DNA from 2 places in the Streptomyces sp. NPDC020422 genome. Region 1 is predicted to be linked to the other one. Evidence: riboswitches for the same ligand, from Rfam matches in the RefSeq annotation. Region 1 holds a riboswitch; the other holds the start of a gene.

Region 1 (7,547 bases):
GGCAGTGCAGGGTGGCCTGGGCGGCCATGGCCCAGGAGGCCTTGCCCGTGCCCGCGTGAGGGCCCGCGTGGGCGTCATGACCCTCGTGGCCCGCGTGACCTGCGTGGTGCTCGTGTCCCTGGTGGTGGGCGTGCTGCTCGTGATGGACGTGCGCTTCGTGCTCCATGGGTGCCCCCAGGTCGGGTAGCGGTTCCTGCCTACTGGGGAACCGTATACCCCCCTAGGGTATTCCTCAACGCGTTTCCATCCGCTTCATCCGCGCAGCTTCTTCAGCAGCTCCACGTCCGCCCGGTGCCCCTGGGGCCCGCCGGGCGTCTCGATGATCAACGGTACGCCGTCCGTGGCGGGGTGGCTCAGCAGACTGCGGAAGCCCTCCTGGCCGATGTGCCCCGCGCCGATGTTCGCGTGCCGGTCCTTGTGCGCGCCCACGACGTCCTTCGAGTCGTTGGCGTGGATCAGCTTCAGCCGGCCCTCGCCGACCACCGAGACCAGCTCGTCGAGGGTCCGGGTCGCCCCGTCCGGGCCGGTCAGGTCGTGTCCGGCGGCGAAGATGTGGCAGGTGTCCAGGCAGATCCCCAGCTTGGGGTGCCGGTCGAGCGCGTCGAAGTACGGACCGAAGTCCTCGGCCCGGGAGCAGAGCGAGAAGCCCTGCCCGGCCGTCGACTCCAGGAGCAGGAACGGGTCGTCCTCGTGCGTCAGCTCGTCGAGCAGCGGCAGCATCCGCTCCCGTACCTGCGCGAGCGCCACCGCGCGCGGCCGGCCGCCGGTCGCCGAGCCGGTGTGCACCACGACGCCCTTCGCGCCGATCTCCCGGCCGCGGCGCAGCGAGTGGCGCATCGACTCGACGGACTTCTCCACCGTGGCCTCGGTGTGCGAGCCGAAGTTGATCAGGTAGGGGGCGTGCACCCAGGCCGACAGGCCCTCGGCCTCGCAGCCGGCCCGGAACAGCTCGTCCTGGGCCGGGTTGCCGACGGGGGTGGCCCAGCCGCGCGGGTTGGCGACGAACACCTGCACCGTCTCGGCGCCGAGCTCGCGGGCGTAGCCGAGGCCGGTGGTGGCGAGGCCGCCGGCCACGGGGACATGTCCGCCGACGGGGTTGCGCATGAGTCTCTACAGTCCCTTGATCGTGATGGTGATGGTGGAGCCCTCGGCGGCGGTGGAGCCGCCCTCGACGGACTGGTCCGTGACCGTGTCGCCGAGGAACGGGAAGGTCTTCTCGACCTTGACCTCGAAGCCGGCCGACTCCAGCTCCTCGCGCGCCTCGTCGGTCTTCATGTCCACGACGTCCGGGACCTCGATCATCCGCGGGCCCTTGGAGACGGTGAGGGTGATCGCGTCGCCCTTGGCGGCCCGGCTGCCCTCGGCGAGGGACTGCGCGGCGACGGTGCCGGCCTCCTCGGGAGAGTCGATCCGCTCGCCGGCCACCGTCACCTTGAGGCCGGCCTCCTGGAGCGCGGCCGTGGCCTCGGCCACCGACTCGCCCCTGACGTCCGGGACGTCGACCGGCACGCCCTTGCTGACCACCAGGGCGACGGCCGAGTCGGGGCTCCGCTCGGTGCCGGGCTCCGGGTCCGAGCCGACGACGGCGCCCTGGGGGACCGCGTCGTCGAACTCGTAACTGATCACGCCCGGCGCCAGGCCCTCCTCGGTGAGCCGCCGCTTCGCCTCCGCGAGCGGAACGCCCTTCAGATTCGGGACCTTCACGATCTCGGGGCCGCGCGAGACGGTCAGCGTCACCGTGCCGTTGCCGCGGATGCGCTCGCCGGAGGCGGGGTCGGTGGCCATGACCGTGCCCCGCTCGTACACGTCGCTGTACGCGCGCCTGGTCGCGCCCACGTCGAGCCCGGCGTCCGCCAGGCGCTTGGCGGCCTGCGCCTCGGGCTGGCCGAGGACCGCGGGGACCCGGGTGAACTGGCCCGAGTTGATGTACCAGACGCCGGTCCCGATACCGAGGACCAGCAGGACGGCGGCGACGATCAGAAGCGGCCCGCGGGGCGCCCGGCGCCGGGCCGCGGACGGCGCCGTGGCGGAGGGCGGCGGGGTGGGCAGCACGCTGGTGTGCTCCACCGGCTGCGGCAGCAGCCGCGGGATCACGCTCGTGCGGTCCTCGGCGCCGGAGCGTTCCTGCGCGCGGGCCCCCGGCGGCACCGCGTCCAGCTGCTCGTCGCCGAGCACGGCGCGGGCCTCGCGGAGCAGCGCGAGCAGCGCGACCGCGTCGTGGGGCCGGAGCTCGGGGTTGCGCGCCGTGGCGCTCGCCACCAGGCCGTCCAGCTCGGGGGCGAGCCCCGGGAAGGCGGCCGAGGGAGCCGGCACGTCGGTGCTCAGGTGCTGGTAGAGGACCTGGGCGGGGGTGTCGCCGGAGTGCGGCTTGCCGCCCGTCAGCATCTCGTAGAGGACGACCCCGCACGCGTACACGTCGGCCCGGGTGTCGGCGGTGCCGTGCTCGATCTGCTCCGGGGCGAGGTACGACACGGTGCCGAGGACGGCCCCGGTGGTGTCGGTGGCCGAGCCCACGGCCCGTACGAGACCGAAGTCGGCGACCTTCACCCGGCCGTCGTCGCCTATCAGGACGTTCTCCGGCTTCATGTCCCGGTGCACGAACCCGGCCCGGTGCGCGGCGCCGAGCGCGGCGAGCACCGGCTCCAGGATGTCGAGCGCCGCCCGCGGCCCGAGCGCGCCGCGCTCCCGCAGCACGTCGCGCAGGGTGCACCCGGCGACGTACTCCATCGCCAGGTACACATAGGCGCCGTCCGCGCCCTGGTCGAAGACGCCGACGACGTTCGGGTGCGCGAGCCGCGCGACGGACTTGGCCTCGCGCATGAACCGCTCCACGAACGCGGCGTCCGTGGCGAGGTCCGGGTGCATCACCTTGAGCGCGAGCACCCGGTCGAGGCGGGTGTCGACGGCCCGGTAGACCGTGGCCATCCCGCCGACGGCGATGCGCGCGTCGACGCGGTAGCGGCCGTCGAGCAGCCGCCCGACGAGGGGGTCCTGAAGGGTCGTGTCCACGGCGTCGAGTCTACGAGCCGCTCAGGGGGCCGCCGCCCGTCCCGCCCGCACTGCAGCGCGGTTGTGACGCGACGGCGGCGGACTCACGCCCCGAACGCCGGCCGTTCCGGGTCCAGCCGGGCCCGGCCCTCGCGCGGGGAGGAGGCCTCGGCGAAGTGGCGGCGCGGGATGCGGCCCGCGCGGTGGGCGAGCCGGCCCGCCTCCACCGCGTGGCGCATGGCCTCCGCCATCAGGACGGGCTCCTGGGCCCGGGTCACCGCCGAGGCCAGCATCACCGCCGAGCAGCCGAGCTCCATCGCGAGCGCCGCGTCCGAGGCCGTCCCGGCACCGGCGTCCAGGATCACCGGCACCCCGGCCCGCTCCACGATCAGCTCGAAGTTGTGCGGGTTGCGGATGCCGAGCCCGGAGCCGATCGGCGAGCCCAGGGGCATGATCGCCGCGCAGCCCACGTCCTCCAGCTTCTGCGCGAGGACCGGGTCGTCATTGGTGTACGGCAGGACGACGAAGCCGTCGTCGACCAGGGTCTCGGCCGCGTCGAGCAGCTCCACCCCGTCCGGCAGCAGGGTCCGCTCGTCGGCGATCACCTCGACCTTGATCCAGTTCGTGCCGAGCGCCTCCCGGGCGAGCCGGGCGGTGAGGACGGCCTCGCCGGCGGTGAAGCAGCCCGCGGTGTTCGGCAGGACGCGGATGCCGAGCCTGTCCAGGACGGAGAGCACCGAGCCGCGCACGGTCGGGTCCAGTCGGCGCATGGCGACCGTGGTCAGCTCCGTACCGCTGGCGACGAGGGAGCGTTCGAGCACGTCGAGGCTGGGTGCCCCGCCGGTGCCCATGATCAGGCGGGAGGAGAACTCGGTGCCGCCGAGGGTGAAGACGTCGTCGGACATGGCTCAGCCTCCCTGGACCGCGGTGAGGACCTCGACCCGGTCGCCCTCGCCGAGCAGGGTCGCGGCCCACTGGCTGCGCGGGACGACCGTCTCGTTGACGGCGGCGGCCACCCCGGCGGGGGCTGCGGTGAGGGTGGCGACGAGGGCGTCGAGGAAGAGCGGGTCCGCGAGCTCGCGGGGCTCTCCGTTCACGGACACGTTCATGCGTGCTCCAGGTGTACGGGGGAGAAGCGGCGGGCGGTGAAGGGGCGGACCTCGGCGGGCAGCGCCCCGGTGGTCAGGGCCTCGGCCATGACGTCGCCGGTGACGGGGGTCAGCAGCACCCCGTTGCGGTAGTGGCCGGTCGCCAGGTGCAGTCCCGGCAGGGCGCTCGGGCCGAGCAGCGGCGCGTTGTCGGGGGAGCCGGGCCGCAGTCCGGCACGGGTCTCGGTGAGCGGCAGCTCGGTGATGCCGGGCACCAGCTCGTGCGCGTCGCGCAGCAGCTCGTAGACCCCGCCGGCGGTGACGGTGGTGTCCCAGCCGAGCTCCTCGCTGGTCGCGCCGACGACCAGCTCCCCGTTCTCGCGCGGCACCAGATAGACATGGCTGCCGCGCACGACGGCGCGGACCGTGCGGGAGAGGAACGGCGCGTACGCGGGCGGCACCCGCAGCCGCAGCACCTGGCCCTTCACGGGCCGCACCGGCGGCAGCACCTCCTCCGGTACGCCGGCGAGCCGGCCGCTCAGGCTGCCCGCCGCCAGCACCACCTGGTCCGCCGCGAGCTCGTCGCCGCCGGCCAGCACCGCCCCGCGGGCCCGGCCCCCGGCGACCGTGAGCCGCTCGGCGAGCGCCCGGTGGAAGACCACGCCGGCCCGTTCGCAGGCGAGGAGCAGCGCGTCGGCGAGGCGGCGGGGGTCGACCTGGTGGTCGCCGTCCACCCGCAGCCCGCCCCGGACGCCCGGGGCCAGCATGGGTTCCAGGCGGCGGCACTCGCGCCCGTTCAGCCACTCGGAGGCGAGCCCGCAGCGGGTCTGCAGGGCGTGCAGCTCGCGCAGATGGGCCCGGTCGTCGGCGTCGAGCGCGACGGCGAGGGTGCCGCAGGAGCGGTAGCCGACGTCGTGGCCGGTCGCCTCGGCGAGCTCGGCGACGAACGCGGGGTAGCGGCGCGCGGAGTCGAGGTTGAGCCCGAGCAGGGTCTCCTCGCCGAAGTGCAGTTCGGTGACGGCGGCGAGCATGCCCGCCGCCACCCGGGCGGCGCCACCGCCCGGTTCGGGGTCCGCCACGGCGGTGCGCAATCCCCGCTGCGCGGCCCGCCAGGCCGTGACCAGGCCGATGATCCCGCCTCCGATGACGAGCACATCGGACGTTGGTGTACGCGACATGGGCGTCCAGCCCCTCCCTTCGCCGGCATGACCCGGATCAGGTTCGTACGGTCGGAGGCCGGCCAGCCTCCCTCTCAGCCCGGTGCGTCCGGGCTCCCGCGAGTGCTTTACGCCCGCCAGACTAACGGCAGGGCGGGGGCCGTCACAGGGGCCTCCCTTCCTGACGCACCGTCAGATGCGTAAGGTGGTCGGGTGAGCGAGCAGAAGCAGACAACGTCACCGTCCGAGCGGCACGTCGTGATCGTCGGAGCCGGCATGGCGGGCGTCCAGACCGCCGTCGCCCTGCGCGAACAGGGCTTCACCGGCCCCGTGACCCTCATCGGCGCCGAACCCCACCAGCCCTACGACCGGCCCCCGCTCTCCAAGGCGGTCCTCCTCGGCAAGGCCGAGGACTCCGCCTTCGACATCGATTTCGAGACACTCCGGATCACCCTGCGCCTCGGCCTCGACGTGACCGGTCTGCGCCCCGCCGACCACGAGCTGGACACCGAGGCCGGCCCCGTGCCGTACGACACGCTGGTCGTCGCCACCGGCGCCCACCCGCTCACCCTGCCCGGCACCGAGGGCGTGCCCGGCGTCCATCTGCTGCGCACCCTCGACGACGCCGCCCGCCTCGGCACCGTCCTGCAGCGCCGCGACGACATCGTCGTCGTCGGCGCCGGCTGGATCGGCGCCGAGTTCGCCACCGCCGCCCGCGCGGCCGGCTGCGCCGTCACCGTCGTCGAGGCCGCCGACCGTCCGCTCGCCGGCGCCCTGCCCGCCGAGGTCACCGCGCCCATGAGCGCCTGGTACGCCGAGAGCGGCGCCGAGCTCCGCCTCAACGCGCGCGTGGCGGGCGTCGAGGAGGGCCGTGTGGTCCTCGCCGAGGGCGCGGCCCACTCCGGCGAGCGCGCCGAGCTGCCCGCCGGCGCCGTGGTCGTCGGGATCGGCGCCCGCCCCACCACCGACTGGCTCGCCGGCTCCGGGATCGCCCTCGACCCGAGCGGCGCCGTCACCGCCGACGCCCGCCTGCGCACCTCCCTGCCCGACGTGTACGCCGTCGGCGACTGCGCCTCCTTCCCCTCCGCCCGCTACGGCGAGCGGCTCCTCGTCCACCACTGGGACAACGCCCTCCAGGGCCCGCGCACCGTCGCCGCCGACATCCTCGCCGACAGCGCCGGGAGCGCCGGGAGCGCCGGGAGCGCCGTGGCCGCCGTGGCGGCCGTGGACCTCGACGAGACCGCCCCCTACGACCCGGTGCCCTACTTCTGGTCCGAGCAGTTCGGCCGCTTCGTCCAGTACGCGGGACACCACGGCGCCGCCGACACCCTGCTGTGGCGCGGCGACCCGGCCGACGCCTCCTGGACCGTCCTGTGGCTCCAGGACGACACGCCGGTGGCCCTGCTGGCCGTCAGCCGGCCGCGCGACCTCGCCCAGGGCCGCAGGCTCATCGAGCACCGGACGCCCGTCGACCCGGCGAAGGCCGCCGACCCCTCCGTACCCCTGAAGGCCGCAGTCCGGTAGGGCCCGACTACCGGCTGTCAGTCCGGGATGGCACGCTTGTCCCGTGACCGAGATTGACGCAAAGACCGATGCTCTCGTCCCCGCCTGGCTCTTCCTCCCCGACGTCGCCGAGATGCTCGACATCGAGGTGACGCGCGTGCGGCAGCTGATCAAGGAGGGTCAGCTCATCGCCGTCCGCAGGGAAGTGCGCCCCGGCGAGAGGATCCTCCAGGTGCCCGCCGCCTTCATCCAGGACGGCAAGGTCGTCAAGGGCCTCTCCGGGACCCTGACGCTCCTGCGGGACGACGGCTTCAGCGACGAAGAGATGCTGGAGTGGCTCTTCACTCCGGACCCGACCCTGCCCGGCACCCCCGCGCAGGCCCTCGGCGAGAATCGCGGCACGGAGGTGAAGCGCCGCGCCCAGGCGCTCGCCGTCTGACGCACCACCCGCACCACCGAAGACACGCCGCAGGTACGGGCCGGCCGCTCCAGGCCGGCCCGGCACCGGCACCACCCGACGGGGGGAACACCATGTCCACGCCTCGCGCGCAGCTCGCCGACGCCCGGCTCTACCTGTGCACCGACGCCCGGAAGCGCCAGGGCGACCTGCCGGCCTTCCTCGACGCCGTGCTCTCCTCCGGCGTGGACATCGTGCAGCTCCGCGACAAGGGCATGGAGGCCGGCGAGGAGCTGGAGCACCTGGCCGTGTTCGCCGAGGCCTGCCGCCGCCACGGCAAGCTGCTCGCGGTCAACGACCGGGCGGACGTCGCCCACGCCATCGGGTCCGACGTGCTCCACCTCGGCCAGGGCG
Region 2 (7,547 bases), on a different contig from region 1:
CGCTCGCGGTCGGCGGCGCGGCGATGGTCGTCGCCGGATACGTGCGGGGCGCGGAGGGCGCGTGGGTCGCGATGGCCCTGACCGCGCTCGCCGTCCTGGTGTGGCGGATGACGGAGCCTCCCGAGGGCTATCTGAAGGACGTCACGGCGGGTGTCTTCGCCGCGTTCTACGTGCCGTTCCTCGCGACCTTCGTGGCGATGCTGCTGACCGCCGACGACGGCCCGCAGCGGGTGCTGACCTTCCTGATCCTCACGGTGGTCAGCGACACCGGCGCGTACGCCGTCGGCTGGCGCTTCGGCAAGCACAAGCTCGCCCCGCGCATCAGCCCCGGCAAGACCCGCGAGGGCCTGGTCGGCGCGGTGGCCTTCGCGATGGCGGCCGGCGCGCTGTGCATGCAGTTCATGATCCACGACGGCACCTGGTGGCAGGGCCTGATCCTCGGCCTCGCGGTCGCGGCCAGCGCGACCCTGGGCGACCTGGGCGAGTCGATGATCAAGCGCGACCTCGGCATCAAGGACATGGGCACCCTGCTGCCCGGCCACGGCGGCATCATGGACCGCCTGGACTCCCTGCTGCCGACCGCTCCGGTGGTGTGGCTGCTCCTCGTGCTGTTCGTGGGCAGCGGCTGACGGTCCGGTTCGTACGAAGGGCCCGTCGTCCCCCTGGGGGCGGCGGGCCCTTCGGTCATCCGCCGGACGGGGGACGTGTGCGGCGTGTCGTGGCCCGGGCGCGTCCGCCGGGGCAGGCATCGCACCATGACAGCGAAGGCACACCCGGCCCGGGGCGCCACGGGGGCCACCACCGTCCTGCTGACCCTGGCGGCGGGGCAGTTCCTGATGGCGCTCGACAGCTCCGTCATGAACGTGTCCATCGCGACCGTGGCCGAGGACGTGGGAACCACGGTCACCGGGATCCAGGGCGCGATCACCGCGTACACCCTGGTGATGGCGATGCTGATGATCCCCGGCGGCACCGTCGGGGCGCTGATCGGCCGCAAGCGCGCCTTCATGATCGGCTGTGTGGTCTACGGCTGCGGCTCCCTCACCACGGCCCTCGCCCCCAACCTGACCGTCCTGCTGATCGGCTGGTCGTTCCTCGAAGGCGTCGGCGCGGCGCTCATCATGCCCGCCATCGTGGCCCTGGTCGCCGGGAACTTCCCCACCGAACGGCGCCCGACGGCGTACGGCGTGGTGGCGGCCGCCGGAGCCGTCGCCATCGCGCTCGGACCGCTCATCGGCGGTCTCGCTACGACCTACTTCTCCTGGCGGTGGGTCTTCGCCGGCGAGGTGTTCGTCGTCCTCGTCATCCTCGTCTTCGCCCGCCGCATCGCCGACGCCCCGGTCACCGAGCCGCCGCGCCTCGACGTGGTCGGGGCGTTCCTGTCCGCCGCCGGCCTCGGGGCCTTCGTCTACGGCGTGCTGCGCTCGGGGGCGTGGGGCTGGGTCCGGCCCAAGCCGGACGCGCCCTCCTGGCTCGGCGTCTCCCCGACCGTGTGGCTGGCGCTCGCGGGCCTGCTGCTGCTCTGGTCCTTCCTGCGCTGGGAGTCCCGGCTCGCGCGCCGGGGCGGGGACACGCTGGTGGACCCGGCGATGCTGCGGAACCGGCAGCTCACCGGCGGTCTGACCATGTTCTTCTTCCAGTACCTGGTGCAGATGGGCGTCTTCTTCCTCGTCCCGCTCTACCTCTCCGTCGCCCTCGGCCTGTCCGCGCTGAAGACCGGTGCGCACATCCTGCCGCTGTCGGTGACCCTGCTGGCGGCCGCGCTGCTCATCCCGCGCTTCTTCCCCGACGTCTCGCCCCGCCGGGTGGTGCGGCTCGGCGTGTTCGCCCTGCTCGCCGGGGCGATCGTCCTCATGGGCGCCCTGGACGCGGACGCCGGAGCGGAGGTCGTCACCCTGCCGCTGCTGCTCATCGGCCTCGGCATGGGCGCGCTCGCCTCCCAGCTGGGCTCGGTCACCGTCTCCGCCGTCCCCGACGAGGAGAGCGCCCGGGTCGGCGGCCTGCAGAACGCCGTCACCAACCTCGGCGCCTCCATCGGCACGGCGCTCGCCGGCTCGATCATGATCGCGGTGCTCACCTCGTCGTTCCTGACCACCATCGACCAGAACCCGGCCGTCCCCGCCGAGGTCAAGAGCCAGGCCTCCGTGGAGCTCCAGAGCGGCATCCCGTTCCTCTCGGACGCCCAGCTCACCGACGCCCTCGACCAGGCGGGCGTCGACCCCGAGGTCACCCAGGCCGCCCTGGACGCCAACGCCGCGGCCCGCCTCGACGGCCTGCGCGCCGCCCTGGCGATCCTGGCCCTCGCCTCCGTCGTGGCGCTCTTCTTCACCTCCCGCATCCCCGGGACCCAGCCCGGCTCGACGCGACCCTGACACCGCCCCGTCCGTGGAACGGGGACACCGGCGCGCGTCTGCGACACTGGTAGGACCATGCCCAAGCCCGGAGAACTCACTTTCGTCGCCCCGCGCGGAGCCAAGCAGCCCCCGCGGCACCTCGCCGACCTCACGCCCGCTGAGCGCAAGGAGGCGGTCGCCGCGATCGGCGAGAAGCCGTTTCGCGCCAAGCAGCTGTCCACGCACTACTTCGCGCGCTACGCGCACGACCCGGCGGAGTGGACCGACATCCCCGCCGGCTCGCGCGAGAAGCTCGCGGGGGAGCTGCTGCCCGATCTGATGTCGGTGGTGCGGCACATCTCCTGTGACGACGACACCACCCGCAAGACGCTGTGGCGGCTGCACGACGGCACGCTCGTCGAGTCGGTGCTCATGCGCTACCCGGACCGGGTGACCATGTGCATCTCCTCGCAGGCGGGCTGCGGGATGAACTGCCCCTTCTGCGCCACCGGCCAGGCGGGGCTCGACCGCAACCTGTCCACCGCCGAGATCGTGCACCAGATCGTCGACGGCATGCGCGCCCTGCGCGACGGCGAGGTCCCCGGTGGGCCGGCCCGGCTCTCCAACATCGTCTTCATGGGCATGGGCGAGCCGCTCGCCAACTACAAGCGGGTCGTCGGAGCCATCCGGCGGCTGACCGACCCGGAGCCCGACGGCCTCGGCCTGTCCCAGCGCGGGATCACGGTCTCCACCGTCGGCCTGGTCCCGGCGATGCTGCGCTTCGCCGACGAGGGCTTCAAGTGCCGCCTCGCGGTCTCGCTGCACGCCCCCGACGACGAGCTGCGCGACACCCTGGTCCCCGTCAACACCCGGTGGAAGGTCCGCGAGGTCCTCGACGCCGCCTGGGAGTACGCGGAGAAGTCCGGCCGCCGAATCTCCATCGAGTACGCCCTGATCAGGGACATCAACGACCAGGCCTGGCGTGGCGACCTGCTGGGCAAGCTGCTCAAGGGCAAGCGGGTGCACGTCAACCTGATCCCGCTCAACCCGACGCCCGGCTCCAAGTGGACCGCGTCCCGTCCCGAGGACGAGAAGGCGTTCGTCGAGGCCATCGCCCGCCACGGCGTGCCCGTCACCGTCCGCGACACCCGCGGACAGGAGATCGACGGTGCCTGTGGACAGCTCGCGGCCGCCGAACGCTGACCTTGTACTCTGAGCTCGAACACATCTGCATATTCCGACAGGGGAGCGCCACAGCGCTGAGAGTGCGGCAACCGTAAGGCCGCAGACCCTCTGAACCTTGCCCAGGTCATTCTGGGTAGGAAGTTCGGTCGTAACTCGAGCTGTTGCGCCCTGCCCGCGTCCGGGTCCCCCGGACGCGGGCAGGGCCGCGTCTCTTCCTGGTCACACCCAGGAGGAAGTCCACGTGAACACCAAGAAGGCCGCCGCCGCCGCGCTCGTCGCGGCGCTCGGCGTCGCCACCCTCGGCGCCTGCGGCACCGACGACGCGCGCGGAGCCGCCGGCAAGAGCGACTCGCCCGCGCCGAAGACCGTCACCCTGGTCAGCCACGACTCCTTCAACGCCTCCAAGGAGGTGCTGGCGGAGTTCACCAAGCAGACCGGTTTCACGATCAAGGTCCTCAAGAGCGGCGACGCCGGCGAGGCCGTCAACAAGGAGATCCTCACCAAGGGCTCCCCCCAGGGCGACGTCTTCTTCGGCGTCGACAACACCCTGCTCTCCCGCGCCCTCGACAACGGCATCTTCACCCCGTACGAGGCGAAGGGCCTGGACCGGATCCCCGCCGCGCTCCGGCTCGACAAGGAGCACCGGGTCACCCCGATCGACTCCGGCGACATCTGCGTCAACTACGACAAGCAGTACTTCGCCGACAAGAAGCTCGCGCCCCCGCAGTCCTTCGACGACCTGGCCAAGCCGGCGTACAAGGACCTCCTGGTCGTCGAGAACCCCGAGCGCTCCTCCCCGGGCCTCGGCTTCCTGCTCGGCACCGCCGCGAAGTACGGCGACGCCGGCTGGCCGGACTACTGGAAGAAGCTCAAGGCCAACGGCGTGAAGACCGTCGACAGCTGGGAGCTCGCCTACAACCAGGAGTTCTCCGGCTCCGCCGGCGGCAAGAAGGCCAAGGGCGACCGTCCGCTCGTCGTCTCCTACGCATCGAGCCCGCCGGTCGAGGTGCTCTACGCCGAGCCCCAGCCGAAGGTGGCGCCGACCGGCGTCTCCACCGGCACCTGCTTCCGGCAGACCGAGTTCGCGGGCCTGCTGAACGGGGCGAAGAACCCCGAGGGCGGCAAGGCGCTGATCGACTTCCTGATCTCCAAGAAGTTCCAGGACGACATGCCGCTCCAGATGTTCGTCAACCCGGTCACCGACGACGCCGCGCTCCCCGAACTCTTCACCAAGCACGGTGTGGTCGTCGACAAGCCGGAGACCATGGCGCCCGAGAAGATCGCCGCCAACCGCGAGCAGTGGATCCGGCAGTGGACCTCGCTCGTCCTGAAGTAGCCGCCCCGGGCCGCACGGGGAACGCGGCGCGGCCGGCCCTCATGGTGCTGCCCGTCGCGTTCTTCGCCGTCTTCTTCGCCTGGCCCGTCGTCTCGATCGTCGAGCGCGGGCTCAGGCCGGACGGGCACTGGGAGCTCGGCCGCTTCACCGAGACGCTCGGCAGCCCCGAGATCCTCGACGTGCTGTGGTTCACGCTGTGGCAGGCGCTCGCCTCCACCGCGCTCACCCTGCTCGTCGCCCTGCCCGGCGCGTACGTCTTCGCCCGGTTCGACTTCCCGGGCAAGCGGGTGCTGCGCGCCGTCGTCACCGTGCCGTTCGTCCTGCCCACCGTCATGGTGGGCACGGCGTTCCTCGCCCTGGTCGGGCGTCGCGGGCTGCTCGACGAGCTGTGGGGCGTCCGGCTCGACACCACCGTGTGGGCCATCCTGATCGCCCACGTCTTCTTCAACTACGCCGTCGTCGTCCGCACCGTCGGCGGCCTCTGGTCCCAGCTCGACCCCCGCCAGGAGGAGGCCGCCCGGGTCCTCGGCGCCTCCCGATGGCGGGCCTGGCGGACGGTGACCCTGCCGGCCCTCGGCCCGTCCGTCGGCGCCGCCGCGCTCATGGTGTTCCTGTTCACCGCGAGCTCCTTCGGCATCGTGCAGATCCTCGGCGGCCCCGCGTACTCCACCCTGGAGACCGAGATCTACCGGCAGACCGCCGACCGGCTCCAGCTCTCCACCGCCGCCGTCCTCACGATCGTGCAGTTCGTCGCCGTCGGCGCGATCCTCGCCGTGCACGCCCGGATGGTCCGCCGCCGGGAGACCGCGCTGCGGCTGGTCCCGCCGGAGCGCACCGCCGCCCGCCCGCGCGGCGCCGGCCAGTGGCTGCTGCTCGCCGCCGTCCTGCTGTCGATCGGGCTGCTGATCCTGGCGCCGCTCGGCGTCCTCGTCGAACGCTCGCTGGCCACCCCGACCGGCTACGGCCTCGACTACTACCGGGCGCTGCAGTCCGTGGACGAGAACGGCACCTTCCTCGTGCCGATGACCGACACCATCGTCAACTCCCTGCAGTACGCGCTTGCCGCCACCGCCATCGCCGTCGTCATCGGCGGGCTCGCCGCCGCCGCGCTCACCAGGCGGGCCGGCCGTCTCGTCCGCGGCTTCGACGCGCTGCTCATGCTGCCGCTCGGGGTGTCCGCCGTGACGGTCGGCTTCGGCTTCCTCATCACCCTCGACGAGCCGCCGCTCGACCTTCGGGCCAGTTGGATCCTGGTGCCGCTCGCACAGGCCCTGGTCGGCGTCCCCTTCGTCGTACGGACCATGCTCCCCGTGCTCCGTGCGGTGGACGATCGGCTGCGGGAGGCCGCCGCCGTGCTCGGGGCCTCGCCGTGGCGGGCCTGGCGCGAGGTCGACCTGCCGCTCGTGCGGCGCGCGCTGCTCATCGCCGCCGGGTTCGCCTTCGCCGTCTCGCTCGGCGAGTTCGGTGCGACGGTCTTCATCGCCCGCCCCGACAACCCGACCCTGCCGGTGGCCGTGGCCCGGCTGCTCGGCCGGCCGGGCGAGCTCAACTACGGCCAGGCCATGGCCCTTTCGACGATCCTGATGGTGGTGTGCGCGGTGTCCCTGCTGCTCCTCGAACGGCTGCGCTCCGACCGGACCCCGGGGGAGTTCTGATGCTGACGCTCGACGGCGCGACCGTACGCTTCGGGGACCGCGCGGTGCTCGACGCGGTGGACCTGGAGGTCGCCGACCACGAGATCGTGTGCGTGCTCGGACCCAGCGGCAGCGGCAAGTCCACCCTGCTGCGGGCCGTCGCCGGACTCCAGCCGCTCTCCGCGGGCCGCGTGCTCCTCGGCGGCGCCGACCAGACCGGGGTGCCGGTGCACCGGCGCGGGGTCGGCCTCATGTTCCAGGACCACCAGCTGTTCCCGCAGCGCGACGTCGCCGGGAACGTGGCCTTCGGGCTGCGCATGCACGGCACCCCCAAGGCAGAACAGGGCGCCCGCGTCGAGGAGTTGCTCGACCTCGTCGGCCTCCCGGGCGCCGGGCGCCGGTCCGTCTCCTCGCTCTCCGGCGGCGAGCAGCAGCGCGTCGCCCTCGCCAGGGCGCTCGCCCCCCGGCCCCGGCTGCTCATGCTCGACGAGCCGCTGGGCCAGCTCGACCGGGGCTTGCGCGAACGGCTCGTGATCGAGCTCCGCGGCCTCTTCGGGCAGTTGGGCACCACCGTGCTCGCCGTCACCCACGACCAGGGCGAGGCCTTCGCGCTCGGCGACCGGGTCGTGGTGATGCGGGACGGGCGGATCGCCCAGTCCGGCACGCCCCTGGAGGTCTGGCGCCGGCCCGCCTCCGAGTTCGTGGCGCGCTTCCTCGGCTTCGACAACGTGGTCGCGGCCACGGTCACCGGGGCCGCCGCCGACACCGCCTGGGGCAAGATCCCCGTCCCGGACGGCTCCGCCCAGGGCGACCGGCGCCTCCTCGTCCGCCCCGGCGGCGTCCGTCTCGTCGCCCCCGGCGAGGGGCTGCCCTGCCGGGTCGAGTCCCGCACCTTCCGCGGCAACCACGTCGCCGTACGCCTCCGGCCCGTCGAGGGCCCGGCCCTGGAGGCGGAGTTCCCGCTGCGGGACGCGCCGGAGGAGGGCGGGGCGGTGGACGTGGCCTTCCGCGCGGAGGACGTCCTCGTCCTCGACGGCTGACGGTCCGCGGGGCGTCGAG

What was found. A riboswitch is a leader RNA that binds a small molecule or an ion and turns the genes downstream of it on or off. The one in region 1 is predicted to bind thiamine pyrophosphate.
Region 2: another riboswitch for thiamine pyrophosphate. It lies ahead of ACH414_RS10305 (thiamine ABC transporter substrate binding subunit); the one in region 1 lies ahead of thiO (glycine oxidase ThiO).

The regions. Positions count from the first base shown of each region.
Region 1 covers NZ_JBIRVJ010000008.1:331,838-339,384, reverse strand. Annotated here, with positions in the region: gene ACH414_RS23400 (DUF4396 domain-containing protein) at 1-166, opposite strand, end outside; gene ACH414_RS23395 (deoxyribonuclease IV) at 253-1,104, opposite strand; gene pknB (Stk1 family PASTA domain-containing Ser/Thr kinase) at 1,111-3,009, opposite strand; gene ACH414_RS23385 (thiazole synthase) at 3,093-3,893, opposite strand; gene thiS (sulfur carrier protein ThiS) at 3,897-4,097, opposite strand; gene thiO (glycine oxidase ThiO) at 4,094-5,254, opposite strand; TPP riboswitch at 5,252-5,364, opposite strand; gene ACH414_RS23370 (NAD(P)/FAD-dependent oxidoreductase) at 5,447-6,757, shown strand; gene ACH414_RS23365 (Rv2175c family DNA-binding protein) at 6,801-7,175, shown strand; gene thiE (thiamine phosphate synthase) at 7,268-7,547, shown strand, end outside.
Region 2 covers NZ_JBIRVJ010000003.1:627,742-635,288, forward strand. Annotated here, with positions in the region: gene ACH414_RS10290 (phosphatidate cytidylyltransferase) at 1-629, shown strand, start outside; gene ACH414_RS10295 (MFS transporter) at 756-2,372, shown strand; gene rlmN (23S rRNA (adenine(2503)-C(2))-methyltransferase RlmN) at 2,430-3,536, shown strand; TPP riboswitch at 3,566-3,676, shown strand; gene ACH414_RS10305 (thiamine ABC transporter substrate binding subunit) at 3,760-4,854, shown strand; gene ACH414_RS10310 (ABC transporter permease) at 4,896-6,509, shown strand; gene ACH414_RS10315 (ABC transporter ATP-binding protein) at 6,509-7,528, shown strand.